DNA from 2 places in the Pandoraea apista genome. Region 1 is predicted to be linked to the other one. Evidence: riboswitches for the same ligand, from Rfam matches in the RefSeq annotation. Region 1 holds a riboswitch; the other holds the start of a gene.
What was found. Region 1 has a riboswitch for cobalamin ahead of AT395_RS18820 (TonB-dependent receptor plug domain-containing protein). Riboswitches for the same ligand answer to the same signal wherever they lie in the genome.

Region 1 (8,104 bases):
TCGCCACGCAACAGCACATTCAGGCGGTGCGCGACGGGGCACACGATCAGCAGCGTTACCGCTAGCGCGATCAACGGCAGGGCGGCGCGGTCGACACCGTTCAGATCGCCCGTGAGCCAGAACAGCATGCCGCGCAGGCTGGCGTCGGGCGCGAGCGTGAGAATAAGGGTGGCGAGTGCGCCGAAGCCTGCGGCCATCATCACGCCGGTGAGCAGCAGTTTGGTGCTGCTATCCTGCTCGCCGGGCCGCAGGAAGCTGCGGTGCGAGAGCGCCATCACGATAGCGATGGCGGCGAGAGCGCCCGCGAAGGCGCTCGTCTGTACCCAGAAGAAGGGGAGCATGAGCGCCAGCGACGCCAGTGCGGCGACACCCGCGCCACCGGAGATTCCCAGAACGTAAGGATCGGCGAGCGGGTTTCGCAACAGGGTCTGCATCAGGGTGCCGGCAACGGCGAGCAGCCCGCCACAGGCAAACGCGGCGAGCGCGCGCGGCAGGCGCAGACGCCAGACCACGTCGCCCGCGAGACCGGCATCGTGACCCAGCAGCAGCGAGCCGATCTCACCGAGCGAGACTGGCACGCTGCCCAGCATGAGCGACGCGAGCAGAACGACCAGCGCAACGCCGGCCAGTCCTGCCCAGATGGCGAGAGCGCGACGCGGTGTCATGCCGCGTGAGGAGCGTGGCGCCCTGCCGGGACGTCGTTAGAACTGCTTCCAGCCGAGCGAGACATAGATCGCGCGCCCGAGGGTGTTGTAGGCATAGACCGTCTGGTAGTTCTTGTTGAAGACGTTGTCCAGGTGCGCCGAGACGTACCAGGATTTGTCGATATCGTAGCGTGCCTGCAGGTTCACGAGCGTATAAGCGCCGAGGTGCTGGCCGCCCGTATCGTAACGCTCGCCACTGTAGAACACATCGCCGCCGACGGTGAACTTGTCGAATGTCTTCGACAAGCCGATCGAGCCGAACTGCTTGGCGCGACGTGCGAGTTGCTTGTCCGCATCCAGATCGGTCGGGTTCTGACGCGTGAACGACGCGCGCACATCCACGCCGAAGAACGGACGGCCGGCATAGGTCAGCTCAAGACCTTCGACACGGGCTTTGGCCACGTTCGCAGCAGTGTACGGGAACACCGTCAGCGACTGGATCAGGTTGGTGTAGTTGGTCTGGAAGCCCGTCAGCTTGACCAGACCCAGACGCTCGCCGCCATTGAACTGCACGGCCAGTTCTTTGGAGATCGAACGTTCCGGTTGCAGGTTCGGATTGCCGTAGCCCGGGTAGAACAGCTCGTTGAAGGTCGGTGCACGGAAGCCGTCTGACGCGTTGGCCATGAACTTCCACTGATTCGTCAGGTTGTAGCCGTAGCCCAGCCAGTAGCTGTTTGCCCCGCCGAAGTCGGAGTAGACGTCGCGGCGTACATTGGCCTGCACCTGATGCTTGCCGAACGTGCCTTCGTAGCCCAGGTACGGGGAATCGAGATGGCGGTTATTGCGGCCGTAGTTGGTGTTGCTCTCGACGGTCTGCTCCAGACGCGTGTAGCCGGCGATCAGCTTCTGGTCCGGCATGAAGGCGTATTCGTTGGCCCAGTCGATCTGATTGCTCGACGTATGAAAGTTGCCGTTGCCCTTGCCGTTCAGATAGTTGTAGCTGTAATCGTCGCCCTGCGTGACAGTGAAGCGCGTGCTCCACTTGTCCGTGATGTTGCCCTTCATGTAGCCCGAAATCTGACGCACGCGAGCGTCGGTGTCGTTCAGATCGGTCGGCTTGCCGAAGGCATTGTCGTAACTGCTGCTGCCGTCGCTCTGGAACAGACGCACGCCCGCTTCCCATGTGTCGCCGAACTTGCGCGAAAGCGACGCGGTCACGCTCGTGTTGTCGTCGCCGTTGCGGTTCGGGTTGACCTTCGGCGCGAAGCGCGGGTCTTGTGCGGAAATGCCGTTGGTGTGAAAGCGCGAAACATCCAGCGAGAAACGGGTCTTGCCGTCTTCGAACGAACCTGCGATACCGGCGTTGGCCTGCGTGGTGTTGTTCGTGCCGTAACCCACTTCGGCGTAAGCGCGGGGCGGGCCGCCATCGCCCTTGCGCGTGAAGATCTGAATCACGCCGCCCACAGCTTGCGAGCCGTACAGGGCCGAGACGTTACCGCGCACGATTTCGATGTGATCGATTTGCGACACCGGAATCTGCGCGATGTTGGTCGTCCCCGAGGTCGCCGAGTTGACCGGCACCCCGTCGATGAGCACGAGCGAGGCGTTCGACGCGGCACCGCGCATGAAGATGCTGGCCGACGTACCGAAGCCGCCGTTCTGCACGATTTCTACCCCCGCCTGACCGCGCAGCAGCGTCGGCAGGTCCTGTGCCTGGCTGCGTTCGATGTCCTCACGCGTAATCACCGACGTGGCGGCCAGCGTGTCGGCCAGCTTCTGCTCGGTGCGCGAGGCTGTCACGACGGTCGTCTTGAGCTGAGCGGCCGTGGGATTGTCGGCTGTGTTGGCGGCAACGGCGACCGAGGCATCGGCCTGCTGGACCGGCTGGGTCGACGAATCCGTTTGAGCCGACTGTGCATGAACACCCACGCTGGCGCACAGCATGGCGGCGGCGATGGCGAAACGGTGCGGCGCGGGAACAAGGGCGGCGGACGCCGAGGCTAGGCGTGCAAATGCAGGCGCGTGCAGCGCCATCGCACGAACGTGGGTGCGCATGATCTGGTGTAACTTCCGTAGTTTTCTTATTGCCTAGACCCGTTCCCCCGCAGGCCGCTGGCGCAAGGGGAACGCCGGTGACAGGTCAAGGATGCGAAGCATCGACACATGAAAACGACGACATGCCACCCACGGCATGGCCGGGCAGCATGGCTTTTCCCCACTCACTTGGGCCGGTATCCGGGCTGGTCATCGTCGCGCCTGACCGGCCTTCCCGCGAGCGGGTAACTCACAGTGGCGATAAAGGCGAAGCGCGTTTTCGGAAACCTTTCGGGCCGAAAGAATGACTTACCGTTGCGGGGGCAGCACAGGTTGGCCAGCCCGTGTGGGGACGCGGCTCCCTGTTTCCCGTTTAACTGCGCATGCCGGAGGGGCGTGCGCGAGCACCGAAGTGCCGCAAGTGTAGGGGCCATTCGAAAGAGCGTCAATGCTCGATCGCCGGGCATTGGCCGCCGATTCCGTTAGAATGTAGGGCAATTATGAGGACGCAGCCCGATGCTCACCGATCTCGACAATCTCACCGACAAAATTGAACAGTTGGTTGTGATAAGCCAACGTTTTCATCAACACAATCAAGCCTTGCTCGCCGAACTCGATCGCGCGCGCGCCGAATGCGACGAAACCCGCGTGGCGAACGAGCAATTACGCGCCGAGCGCGACGCCCTGCGTTTGCAGCGCGATCAGCTTGCGGCCAAGATCGACGAGGCCCAGGTTCGCCTGAACGCCATCCTGGAAAAGCTCCCTACGCAAAACCCCGCTGAGGGTCAGATGGATCTGCTCGGCACCCCCGGTGGAGAAAACGCATGACGATCAAGCAGCTCGAAGTCAACATTCTCGAACAGTCGTACCGGCTCGCCTGCCCGCCGGAGCATGAGGCTGACCTGCTGTCCGCCGTGTCTCGGGTCGATGCAGAAATGAGCAAGGTTCGCGCCCAGAGCAGCGTGCGCGGCACCGACCGCATTGCCGTCATGGCAGCGTTGAGTCTGGCATCCGAATTGCTTGCACTTGAAAAAAGTATTGCTGCCGGACAAGCATTCCCCGCCGAAGAAATTCAGAGTAGAATGCAACGCATGAACGAACGATTAAGCGCTGTGATCGATCAGTATCAAAACTGAAAAATCACTCAGTGCCGTCCGATTCAAAAAGTTAGTTTTCCCTGCCTGGTTCGCGAAAGTCATAGATTCCTTGAACCAATGATCTGTTGCAGGTTGCGGAAGTTTGTAGTGCTGGCGTGAGCGTCACTCTGTCTGATGAACCCAAAGCGCTACTAACCGCGACCACCTTGAGCCTCACGGTTCAGGATGCCGGCTTAGCGGCTGAGGCGGGGACCCAATACACGGCACTGCGCAAGCAGTGCCGTTTTTTTTCGTCTGCGCATCGCGCGTCGGCACGAACGTCTCTCGCATAAGAAAAGGCGGCCCGCAGGCCGCCTTTTTTCAACTTACGTTACATCGCATCACGCCGTCGGTCTCGACAGCGTGATGACAAGCCCCCCCGCTCAGAACTGCGCTTCCGTGAGCGACAGCGCCGAATCCGCGCCCTCCGTAATCGCCTGCGCGAGGCCCGGAGCTTGCGTGAGAATGTGATCCGCGAAGAAACGCGCGGTGCCGATCTTGGCGTCGTAGAACGACGGGTCCTGCGCGCGCAATGTCTGCGCCGCCAGCAACGCGCGCCCCATCTGCCAGCCACCGAGTACGATACCGGCAAGCTTCAGGTACGGTACGCTGCCGGCAAACACGGCGTTCGCATTGTCCTGCGTGTTCGCAATCACGTAGTCCACCACGATCGACAGCGCCTCACGTCCCTTTGCCAGACGTTCCGCCACTGACTGCCCCACACCGCCCGATGCCCGCAGTTCGTTCTCCGTAGAGACGATCTGCTCGCATAGCGCGCGCGCCACGGCACCCCCATCGCGCAAGGTCTTGCGGCCAATCAGGTCGTTCGCCTGAATCGCGGTCGTGCCTTCGTAGATCGGGAGAATACGAGCGTCGCGATAGTACTGTGCCGCCCCCGTTTCTTCGATAAAGCCCATGCCGCCATGCACTTGCACGCCGAGGCTCGTGACCTCAAGCGACATTTCGGTGCTCCAGCCCTTCACGATCGGCACGAGGAATTCGTAGACGGCCTGCGCGCGCTTGCGCTCGGCGGCATCCGCCGCATGGTGTCCGATATCCGCCTGTGCCGCCGCCACATACGCGAGTGCCCGCGCGCCTTCGGTCAGTGCGCGCATCGTCATGAGCATGCGCTTGACGTCGGGGTGATGGATGATCGACACGGCGTCGCGCGACGAACCATCCACCGGGCGGCTTTGCAGACGATCGCGTGCATAGGCCACGGCATGCTGGTAAGCACGGTCGGCAATGGCGACCCCCTGCATGCCCACGGCGAAACGCGCCGCGTTCATCATGATGAACATGTATTCGAGGCCGCGATTCTCTTCGCCGACGAGGTAGCCCTTCGCTCCGCCGTTATCGCCGAATTGCAGCACCGCCGTAGGGCTCGCCTTGATACCGAGCTTGTGCTCGATGGACACGCAATGCACATCGTTGCGGGCGCCCAGATTGCCCTCGGCATCGACGTCGAACTTCGGCACGATAAACAGCGAAATACCCTTCACGCCCGGCGGCGCATCGGGGGTACGGGCCAACACGAGATGCACGATGTTGCTCGCCATGTCGTGCTCGCCGAACGTGATGAAAATCTTCGTGCCGAAGATGCGGTAAGTGCCATCCGCTTCGCGTTCCGCACGCGTGCGAACCAGCGCGAGATCGGACCCGGCTTGCGGCTCGGTCAGATTCATCGTGCCGGTCCATTCGCCCGAGAGCAGCTTCGGGACGTAGAGCGCGCGTTGTGCGTCGGTGCCTGCGGTAAGCAGCGCTTCAACCGCACCGTCGGTCAGCAAAGGACACAAGGCGAACGACAGGTTCGCGGCGTTGAGCATCTCCGTGCAAGGTGTGGCAACGAGCTTGGGCAGCCCCTGTCCGCCAAACTCCTGCGGGTGCAGAACCCCCTGCCATCCCGCCTCAGAGAACTTGCGGAAGGCGTCCTTGAACCCCGGCGTCGTGGTGACGACACCGTCCTTCCACGTGCTCGGCTGCTGATCGCCGATGACGTTCAGCGGCGCCAGCACTTCCTGATTGAAACGTGCGGCTTCCTCGAGCACGGCCTGTGCAAGTTCGGGCGAGGCGTCCTCATAACCCGGTAGCGCCGCGATGCTCGTCAGGTCCGCCAGTTCGTTCATCACGAACTGCATGTCCTTGATCGGGGCCTGATAACTCATGTCGTTCCTCCAAGGGATTCCAAATGCCTGCTGATGGTGGCAAATGCCGGATTCTTGTTATTTTGTCTGACCGATTCGCATGAAGACACCCGACCGTTGCCGGCCAGCCTCCTCATGCGGATCGGCTGCGGGAGGCACTTGCCTGCGCTCCCGCAACCTCACCTCACGACACGCTTACAGCGCGCCCGTGAGCTCCGGCACCACCGTGAACAGATCGCCCACCAGGCCGTAATCCGCCACCGAGAAAATCGGCGCCTCCGGATCCTTGTTGATCGCCACGATCACCTTCGAATCCTTCATCCCCGCCAAGTGCTGAATCGCACCCGAGATGCCCACCGCGATGTACAACTGCGGCGCCACGATCTTGCCCGTCTGACCCACCTGATAGTCGTTCGGCACATACCCCGCGTCGACCGCCGCACGCGAGGCGCCCAGCGCCGCACCCAGCTTGTCCGCCAACGGCTCGAGCACCTTCGTGTAATTCTCGCCGCTGCCCAGACCCCGGCCGCCCGAGACGATGATCTTCGCGCTCGTGAGCTCCGGACGGTCCAGCTTCGTCACCTCACGGCCCACGAACTGCGACAACCCCGCGTCCGGCGTCGCCGACACCGCTTCCACCGCCGCGCTACCTCCCGTGGCCGCTGCCGGGTCGAAACCCGTCGAGCGCACTGTGATCACCTTCACCTTGTCCGCGCTTTGCACCGTCGCAATCGCGTTGCCCGCGTAGATCGGACGCTCGAACGTGTCCGCGCTGTCCACCTTCGTGATGTCCGAGATCTGCGCCACGTCCAGCAGCGCTGCCACACGCGGCGCGATGTTCTTACCGTACGCCGTCGCCGGGGCCAGAATGTGCGAATAGTTGCCCGCGATCGACACCACCTCATCGGCGATGTTCTCCGCCAAGCCATCGGCGAAGTACGGCGCGTCGGCCAGCAACACCGTCTTCACGCCTGCGATCTGCGCTGCCGCATCGGCCGCCGCCTTCGCGTTGCTGCCCGCCACCAGCACATGCACGTCCTCGCCGCATTGCAGCGCTGCCGTCACCGTGTTGAGCGTCGCCGCCTTGATCGATTGGTTGTCGTGTTCTGCGATTACCAAAATGCTCATCTCGTCGTCTCCCTTAGATGACCTTGGCTTCAGTCTTCAGTTTCTCGACGAGCGCTGCCACGTCCGCCACCTTCACCCCCGCACTGCGCTTGGGCGGCTCGGCCACCTTCAGCGTCTTCAGGCGCGGCGCCACATCCACCCCAAGATCCGCCGGCTTGACGGTCTCCAGCGGCTTCTTCTTCGCCTTCATGATGTTGGGCAGCGTCACGTAACGCGGCTCGTTCAGGCGCAGGTCCGTCGTGATCACCGCCGGCAGCGACAGCGACACGGTCTCCAGCCCTCCGTCCACTTCGCGCGTGACCTGAGCCCGGTTGTCCGCCACCGTCACCTTCGAGGCGAACGTCGCCTGCGGCAGCTTCGCCAGCGCCGCGAGCATCTGACCGGTTTGATTGGAATCGTCGTCGATCGCCTGCTTGCCCAGGATCACCAGTTGCGGCTGCTCCTTGTCCACGATCGCCTTGAGCAGCTTGGCCACCGCCAGCGGCTGTAGTTCTTCGTCCGACTCGATCAGGATCGCCCGATCCGCGCCGATGGCCAGCGCCGTGCGCAGCGTCTCCTGCGACTGCGTCACGCCCGCCGACACCGCGATCACCTCCGTCGCCACGCCCGCTTCCTTCAGGCGCACCGCCTCTTCCACCGCGATTTCGTCGAACGGATTCATCGACATCTTCACGTTCGCGATATCGACGCCGCTGCCGTCGCTCTTCACGCGAACCTTTACGTTGTAATCCACTACCCGTTTGACCGGTACCAGGATCTTCATGAACTCGCTCCAAAGTTACGTTTACGTCAATCCGCTGCCATTATAACCACACGGCAAATGACGCATTAATTGCATATTTGCGGCATTTTGTGGCAAACATTCTCGAACGCTCTGTCGAATGGCCACGGATGCGCGATCCTCGCGATAGCGGCGTCGGGATCCGGCACGGGTACGCCTCCACGCGCTTACAGGCGCCCACCCAGCCCCGAACGATCGTGCTATTTTTATGCAAATCGTGACGCACAGCCAGTATCC
Region 2 (8,104 bases), on a different replicon from region 1:
GTTGTTGATTTACGTCAGGAGGATCGCCAGCCGCTGGGGCTGGCGATATGCACTCGGGACGTCAGAATTGCTGCCAGCCGAGAGTGATGAAAGCGCTGCGTTTGGGCGTTTCATACGAGTAGGCAAGCTCGTAATCCTTGTTCAGCAGATTCTGCACTTGCAGGGCGACGTACCACGCCTTTGTGATGTTGTAGCGGGCCGACAGGTTCACTAGGCCGTATCCGCCGAGGTGCTTGGTGCCATCGAGCCGCGCACCGCTCAGAATCCATTCAGCGCCCACGCGCACACTCTCAATGTTCCGGTTGACAGCGAACGACGCGAAGTGCCGTGCGCGGCGGCTCAGATCGGTATGCGTGTCCTCGTTCACAGGATTTTGGAAAGTGAAAGAAGCGCGCACGTCGGTCTTGTAAACCTGCCCACTCCAAGAGCCTTCCAGGCCCTGCACCTTGGCCGTGCCCACATTCTGTGCCGTGTAGTTGCCCGCAAGGTCTGACGCATACTGAATGAGATTCGAGTAGCGAGTTTGGAACACTGTCAAACGCATCACGCCAAGCGCGTCGGTGGCGTACTGCACTCCAGCTTCGACGGAGTGACTTGTCTCTGGGCGAATGTTGGTGTTGCCGCCGTAGGGGTAGTACAGGTCGTTGAAGGTCGGCGCGCGGAAGGCGTCCGAATAGCTCGCAAGAACCTTCCAGCTATCAGTTATGTCGTAGCCGTACCCGAGGTAATAGCTGCTTGCACCGCCGAAATCGGAGTACTGGTCGCGCCGCAGGTTAGCTTGAAACTGATGAGCACCAAAGCGCCCGTTGTAGCCGATAAAGCCTGAGTCGACGCGACGGGAGGGGGCGGCATAGGCACTAGAATCAAAGCTCTGGTCGAGGTGTTCATAGCCCGCGAGGATCTTCTGGCCGCTGGCGATGGCGAAATCATTCTGCCATGTGTATTGCCTATTGTCCGTGTCAAACCGGCCGTTATAGAGGCCGTTCGTTTTCTGGATACTACGGTCGTTGCCGGCTGCGATCGTAACGTGCGTTTTCCACCAGTCGGTTACGTTTCCGTTGGCGAAAACGGATGCCTGCTGCACCTTGCTAATACCGTAGTTCAAGTCGGTAGGTTGGCCGTAAGCATTGTCGTAGCTGTTGTAGCCGTTGGATTGAAAGTAGCGGACACCCACGTCCCAACCGTTCACGAATCGGTGTTTGATAGATGCGCTACCACTCTCGTTGAGGTAGCCGTTGGCGTTCGGGTTTACGCTTGGTTGCTTGGCCGGGTCGATGGATGAAAAACCATCGGTCTTGTACCGCGCCAGGGACGCGCTAAAAGTCGTCCGACCGTCGGCATCGAGCGCACCACTTACGCCGGCATTCTGCGTCTGTGTGTGATAGCTGCCGTACCCTGCCGAGGCGAAGAATTTAGGCGGATGATTGCCGCCGTCCTTCGTGAATATTTGAACGACGCCCCCAATCGCCCCTGACCCGTACAGCGCAGACACGTTGCCGTTCACGATTTCGATATGATCGATTTGATCGAGTGGGATTTGCGAAATCTGCGCTGAGCCGGCGCTTACCGAATCGACTCGCACGCCGTCAATAAGGACGAGCGACTGGCTGGCTTGCGAGCCGCGAAGGAATAGGCTTGAAGTAGACCCCGGCCCACCGTTGCTGACGACCTGAGCGCCCGGTGCCAAGCGCAGCAGGCCGGGCAGGTCGTTGGCGGCGGAATCCGTGATCGCCTGGCTGTCGATAAGCGTGGTCTGTGGGATAGCGTCCTGAAGGCGTTGGGGTGCCCTGTCGGCGGTGACAACGGTTTTGGGCAGTACCGCGCTGCCTGTGTCGTCGGCGGTTTGGGCTGTTGCAACGTGCGGCGAGGAAATGAGCGCGAGCGCGGCAGCGCCGGCCGCGAGTTTCGTTTGCATTGTTAGAGTTCCGGTGCGATTTCACCCGGCCCGCTCCCCGCAGGCCGTGGCGCTATGCGAGTGCGCGTCAAACTCGTCTTTGGCGAAAAATTCGGCGCAACTCCCCTCTCTGGCCGGTATCCGGGCTGGCGCTCACGCGGCCCCACCTTCCCACGCTTGCGCGCAGTGGTGTGAGGGGCAACGTATCGAGTAGACGCTTACCGTTGCGGGGGCAGCTCAGGTTAGCCACCGCCCGGAGAGGGGGAGCCGCCTGATTCCCGTTTAACTACTGCCGGCACAGGGGCGGCAGCGGGCACCAAAGTGGCGGCAGTGTATGGGCGCCTGTGGCAAGCGTCAAGGACGCCGTTTGCGGTCAGAAATCGCGTAGACTGACGCCGCAATTCACTTGTCGACCAACCCCGAATGAAATCGAATTCACGCCACCAGAGGGAAATTGACCTGTTTGAGTCGATCCTTTCCGGCGAGGACTACACCGCAGCCGCAAGTCGGCTTGGCGTTCCAGTTGGAAAGGTTCGTCAGGTGACATGGGAGGTGTTACGCGCGGTCTGGGCGCGTATAGAGCCCCATGAGCGGCCCGCTGCGCTCAAGCCATACACGGGCCTTCCTACAGCCCCTGTCATACGCGCGCACGCTGGCATACTTGCGCCAGCAATCACCATGTTGCGTGCAGGCCAGCGCCGTCAGATAAAACCTGCTTTGGCCGTGCCGGCCCCGGTACTGGACGACGTGGCGCGTCAACTTGCAGCCGCCGAAATTGGCACGCTCGATGTTGAAGTGGTCCATGCTCGATGTGCGATCCCAGTGTTCCTTTCGCTGCTGCACGGCACAAGCCTGACAGATACGGCAGAACGTATTGGGCAGTCAAAGCAGGTTGCGCGGGAGTTGGCCAAGAGGGCCGTATGCGAGCTTATTGGAGTGGAACAAGCGCGAGCATATGGATGGAAAGCGGTCGACTCGAGCAGGCTTGTCGGACTTCGCGGGGAGTTTGTTGCCGCGCTTGAGGTGCGCGGCTGGTGGATCGACGGCACGAGTTGGAGGCGCGCGGGTGACGATCAGTAGTGTGCAACGTCGACGTAAATGCCTATCGGCGGTGCCGCTGACCCTTTTCGAGGATAGCGGCATAGATTGCCTCTTGCGGCGTTTTGTACTCGTCCTCAAACGTCTTTAGAGCGGCGTTTGCCTCTGGCGTGAGCCGAATCTGGCGAATGATTCTCCCGCCCGAGTCGACCAAGTTTTTTTCCCATTCCTTTACACGCTCGCTGGATGACTTCGCATCCGGTTTCGTCGTTCCAATCGGTCGCCCACGCCCTCGCTTTGGTTCAGTCATGCTGGAAAAGCCCTCGCGTCTAAATGACGCCATTGTAAGGCTCGAAGAGGAAGAGACGGGGATTGCTCCCCGTCTTTCCGACCCATCATTCCGAGGTGGCCGGCTTTGCCGTTGACGCACGGTCGAGGCTATCGACTGCCGAGTGATAGATGACGCTTTGCGTGGTGCAGTCCGAGCGACGGCCGATCGCCAGCCCGGCCCCGCAATCGGCCAACGACTGCTCGGCGTTCACCTTCGCCGTGATCGCCGCAGCGGCGGCTTTTAGTTCATCACTTTCCATTGTGATGATGAGTCGGTGGCTTGGGTCACGCAGGAAGCCCGGGCCTTCCGCAATCAGCTTTTCGCGATATTCCTGAGCCCCCCGCACCGCGACTTTTAGCCGTGCCGCAAGAACCGAGCAATCGTCGCCGTCACCATCGCGCACATCTTCTAGGCACTCGTTCTGATTTTGGTATGCAACCATCGCGGTAGTCACCGGTGTACCCATATAGTTGCCCAATTTTCCGAAGAAACCGATATCGGCCACCGCCGCCTCGTCGGCACTCGGCGTCGCAGCCTTCAATGCCACAGCCGCACCCCGCTTTTCCGCGATTTGGGCGATCAACGTTTCGCGACGATCATTCAAACGCGTCAGGTAAAGTTCCTCGTAAGGCTCGCAATTGATGTAGTTGCCGTTACTCTGGCGGCTGCGGTCATTGTCACGGCACCACTGATTCGCAGCGCGAGCGTCGCGAAGCTCGCGGATCTGAGTGGCCTCAATTTCTTTCTCGTGCGTCCCGTGGTCGTTGATGTTGCCTTGGACGACGCCGTTCAAGCCAAGTGCCAAAACGATAACAGGGAAAATCATGGTGTTGTTCCTCTCGGTAAATTTGACTTCGATTGTCGTCACGACCTCTGTTCGCGACCTTGGAATCAAGTGTATTTTATTTATCTGTTGAATACAACAAATAAATAAAAAAAAGCGAGTGGATTTCTCCACCCGCCTCAAAGGGGAATCTGCTGGGCCTAGATCACTGTGCCGACCCGCTATTAAGCGTGACCGTTTGTCCCGTGCTAAGCGACAACGTGACCGACTGGAAGACGGCCGGAACCATGCCCGTGCCCTCGTGCTGTTGTATCACCAGTGACCCACCCGACCCCCAAGGAATCGAGAGGCCGGATGCGTTGGCCCAATAGGTGCCGCCGTTGATTTCCATGTACGCACTTTGTGAGCCATAGCTGTTGTTGTAGGTGATGCCGGTGATGTACACCGTCCCGCTAGAGGACTGCGTTGCCGTAGTGATGAAGCCGCTCACGTACAGGATGCCGTTCGCGTTCGGCTGCATATCCGGCGACGTTGACACACTGACGTTCGCAGCGCTAAAGGTACTCACCCACGTAACGGCTGTGCCTACACCGCCGTCACCAGTAGCCGCGATCCTCGCGTTCACGGACGAGGTGCCCGCCGCTCCGGGGGCCGTCAGGTAGTTCACCGCCGTTCCGTTCCCGTCAGTGGCCGTAGCTCCCGCCGACAAGCGCCCCAACGAGTCCGACCAGTTGACCGTGACTCCCGCGCCCGGATTGTTGCCCCATGCGTCGCGCACAGACGAAAGCAACATCACCGTTGAGCTTCCATTTGCCGGGACATTGTTCATGTTGGGCGACAAAGAAACAACGCGCAGGGTGTTCATGTTGGCAACGTAGTTGATCGTCGCATTCGCTGAACCAGCGACGGCACTGGCCGTGATCGTCCCGCTACCGACCACGTTCGGTGATACAACGTTGATCGACGCCTGACCGGATGAATTAGTCACGGTGCTGGTGGCGCTCGGCGTTCCGGCACTCACAGACCATGTGACCGAGACACCGGCCCCAACCGTGAAGCCGTTGGCGTCCTTCACCGTGGCCGTGTACGTGGTCGCAATCCCGCCAACATATGCAGTGGCAGTCGGCGGCGTCAGGCTGACCACGCGGGCCGTTGCCGGATCGCCAACAAACGTCACGCTGGCCGTCTTGCTACCGGCGACCGCCGCAGCCGTTACCGTGGCGACACCGACCGTCGTGGGCGATGTGAGCGTCATCGTCGCAACGCCGCTAGCGTTCGTCACGCTCGACGTTCCCGTCAGGCTCCCCGCCGTGGTCGACCAGTTCACAGCGATACCGGCCCCCAAGGCGTTACCGTTGGCGTCCTTGACAGTGGCGGTCAGCGTCGACGTGCTGCTGCCGTTGGCCGCAATGCTCGTCGGATTCGCCACCAGCGACACCACGCCCGCCGTGGCCGTATCCGGCACAAACGCCACGCTGGCCGTCTTGCTACCGGCGACGGCCGCAGCCGTTACCGTGGCCGTGCCCGCCGTCGTAGCCGACTTGAGCGTCATCGTGGCAATGCCGCTGGCGTCGGTCACGCTCGACGTACCTGTCAGGCTACCGGCCGTGGTCGACCAGTTCACGGTGACACCAGCACCCACGGTGTTGCCGCTCGCATCCTTCACCGAAGCCGTCAGTGCGGACGTGCTGCTGCCGTTGGCCGTGATGCTGATCGGATTCGCCATGAGCGAAACGACGCCCGCCGTGGCTGTGTCCGGCACAAAGGTCACGTTGGCCGTCTTGCTGCCGGCGACGGCCGCTGCTGTTACCGTGGCGACGCCGACCGTCGTTGCCGACTTGAGCGTCATCGTGGCGATGCCGCTGGCGTCGGTCACGCTCGACGTGCCCGCCAGGCTACCCGCCGTGGTCGTCCAATTCACGGTGACGCCGGCACCCATTGCGTTACCGTTGCCATCCTTGACCGTGGCCGTCAGAGCGGAAGTGCTGCTGCCGTTGGCCGCAATACTGGTCGGATTCGCCGCGAGCGACACCACGGCCGCAGTAGTCATGTCCGGCACAAAGGTCACGTTGGCCGTCTTGCTGCCGGCGACTGCCGCTGCCGTTACCGTGGCTGTGCCCGCCGTCGTTGCCGACTTGAGCGTCATCATGGCGATACCGCTGGCGTCGGTCACGCTCGATGTGCCCGTCAGGCTACCGGCCGAGGTCGACCAGTTCACGGTGACGCCAGCACCCACCGCATTGCCGTAAGCATCCTTGACGGTGGCCGTCAGCGTGGATGTGCTGCTGCCGTTGGCTGCGATGCTAGTCGGATTCGCCACGAGCGACACCACACCAGCCGTAGCCGTGTCCGGCACAAAGGTCACGTTGGCCGTCTTGCTGCCTGCGACGGCCGTTGCCGATACCGTAGCGACGCCGACCGTCGTTGCTGACTTAAGGGTCATCGTGGCGATGCCGCTGGCGTCGGTCACGCTCGACGTGCCCGTCAGGCTACCGGCCGAGGTCGACCAGTTCACCGTGACCCCAGCACCTACGGTGTTGCCGCTCGCGTCTTTGACCGTGGCCGTCAGTGCGGACGTGCTGCTGCCGTTGGCCGCAATGCTGGTCGGATTCGCCACGAGCGACACCACGCCAGCCGTGGCAGTGTCCGGCACAAACGCAACAGGTGCGGTCTTGTTGCCCGCCGTGGTCGTGGCGGTCACGTTCGCAATCCCTGCGGCGGTCGCGGAGGTAAGCGTTACGATTGCAACGCCTGACGTATCGGTCTGCGAGTTCGCAGCCGAAAGCGTGCCGGCGGTTGTTTGCCACTTGACAGGAATACCGGCGCCCACCGTGTTTCCGTTCGCGTCCTTGATAGTCGCCGTCAGCGTCGATTTACTGGCGCCATTGGCGGGGATCGCTGCCGGCGCAGCCGTGAGCGAGGCAACATTTGCTGTTGCCACATCCGGCGTAAATGCAACGTCAGCCGTTTTATTGCCAGCGATAGCGGAAGCCGTCACCGTGGCCGTGCCCGCCGTCGTAGCCGAGGTCAGTGTAACGACGGCCTGGCCGTTGGAATCGGTGACACTCGTGTCGGCGGACAATGTGCCAAGGGTCGTCGCCCACTTGACCGGAACGCCATATCCAAGCGTGATGCCCTTGGCGTCCTTCAATGTCGCCGTCAATATCGATTTGCTCGTGCCGTTAGCGGCGATCGCGGTAGGTTGAGCCACAAGCGTAGCAACGCCAGCCGTCGTAGGATCGCCTATGAACGCTGCGGAATTGGATGCCGTCTCGCCGGACAACGTTGAGGTCGCAGTGACGTGAATCACGGCGGCAGACTTCGCCGTGACAATCGCGTCAGCCTTCCCGGCCTTGTTTGTGCGCGCCATTAAGGAAACAACGGTAGCGCTGGCCGGAATTTTCCAATCAACTGCCTGGTCGGCAAGAGGTTCAGAGTTGGTCCCGATCACAGTGGCGGTAAACGTCACAGAGTCGCGCCCATCAGCGGAGGCGGTAGGTTTGCTCCGATCGAGACTTACCGACAGCGGATTTACAGTCACCGTCATGACGTTGGATCGTGCGACAGCGCCATCCGTCTCAGTGGCAACCGCTTGGAGAGTGTACGTATTGGTTCCACTCTGGTTGTAGGAAGGAAGCGCGAGCGTAGCGGTTCCGCCGGAATATGATTGAACAAACGACGCAGCAGTACCAGTCCAGGCAAAAGATGAGAACCCAAGGGCTGTGTACGAGTTGACCGCGAACGTCGTGCTTGTGCCCGGATACCCGCTAATTTGAGTCGGGATTGTCAGGCGAGCTTCCTTCTTTTGGTACTCCAGAACGATCTCGTTATTCCGGTTGACCAGCTCGTAACGACTGCCTTTCAAGAGCTTTGAATCGCGAACCGATGAGGCTCGCAATTGCTTATCGAGAGGAACGCCAATTTTGTAAGTCAGGTTCGCACGAACCGTCGTCTGTGACACGCCACCCTGGCCGGCGCGATAGTCGAGATCCAATGAAAACAGCGGGATTGGCTGATAAGTGAGGCCGACAGTAATTGCATGGGGGTTGCGCTGCAA

Region 2: linked by a shared signal. The riboswitch ahead of AT395_RS25155 (TonB-dependent receptor plug domain-containing protein) and the one ahead of AT395_RS18820 (TonB-dependent receptor plug domain-containing protein) in region 1 are both predicted to bind cobalamin.

What each region holds. Positions count from the first base shown of each region.
Region 1 is NZ_CP013481.2:4,181,266-4,189,369, forward strand. Features, by position in the region: gene AT395_RS18815 (FecCD family ABC transporter permease) at 1-665, opposite strand, end outside; gene AT395_RS18820 (TonB-dependent receptor plug domain-containing protein) at 702-2,699, opposite strand; cobalamin riboswitch at 2,854-3,105, opposite strand; gene AT395_RS18825 (hypothetical protein) at 3,195-3,506, shown strand; gene AT395_RS18830 (cell division protein ZapA) at 3,503-3,814, shown strand; RNA gene ssrS (6S RNA) at 3,850-4,031, shown strand; gene AT395_RS18840 (acyl-CoA dehydrogenase) at 4,198-5,979, opposite strand; gene AT395_RS18845 (electron transfer flavoprotein subunit alpha/FixB family protein) at 6,154-7,086, opposite strand; gene AT395_RS18850 (electron transfer flavoprotein subunit beta/FixA family protein) at 7,100-7,849, opposite strand.
Region 2 is NZ_CP013482.1:54,307-62,410, reverse strand. Features, by position in the region: gene AT395_RS25155 (TonB-dependent receptor plug domain-containing protein) at 62-1,915, opposite strand; cobalamin riboswitch at 2,010-2,230, opposite strand; gene AT395_RS25150 (hypothetical protein) at 2,318-2,974, shown strand; gene AT395_RS25140 (hypothetical protein) at 3,328-4,131, opposite strand; gene AT395_RS25135 (Ig-like domain-containing protein) at 4,253-8,104, opposite strand, start outside.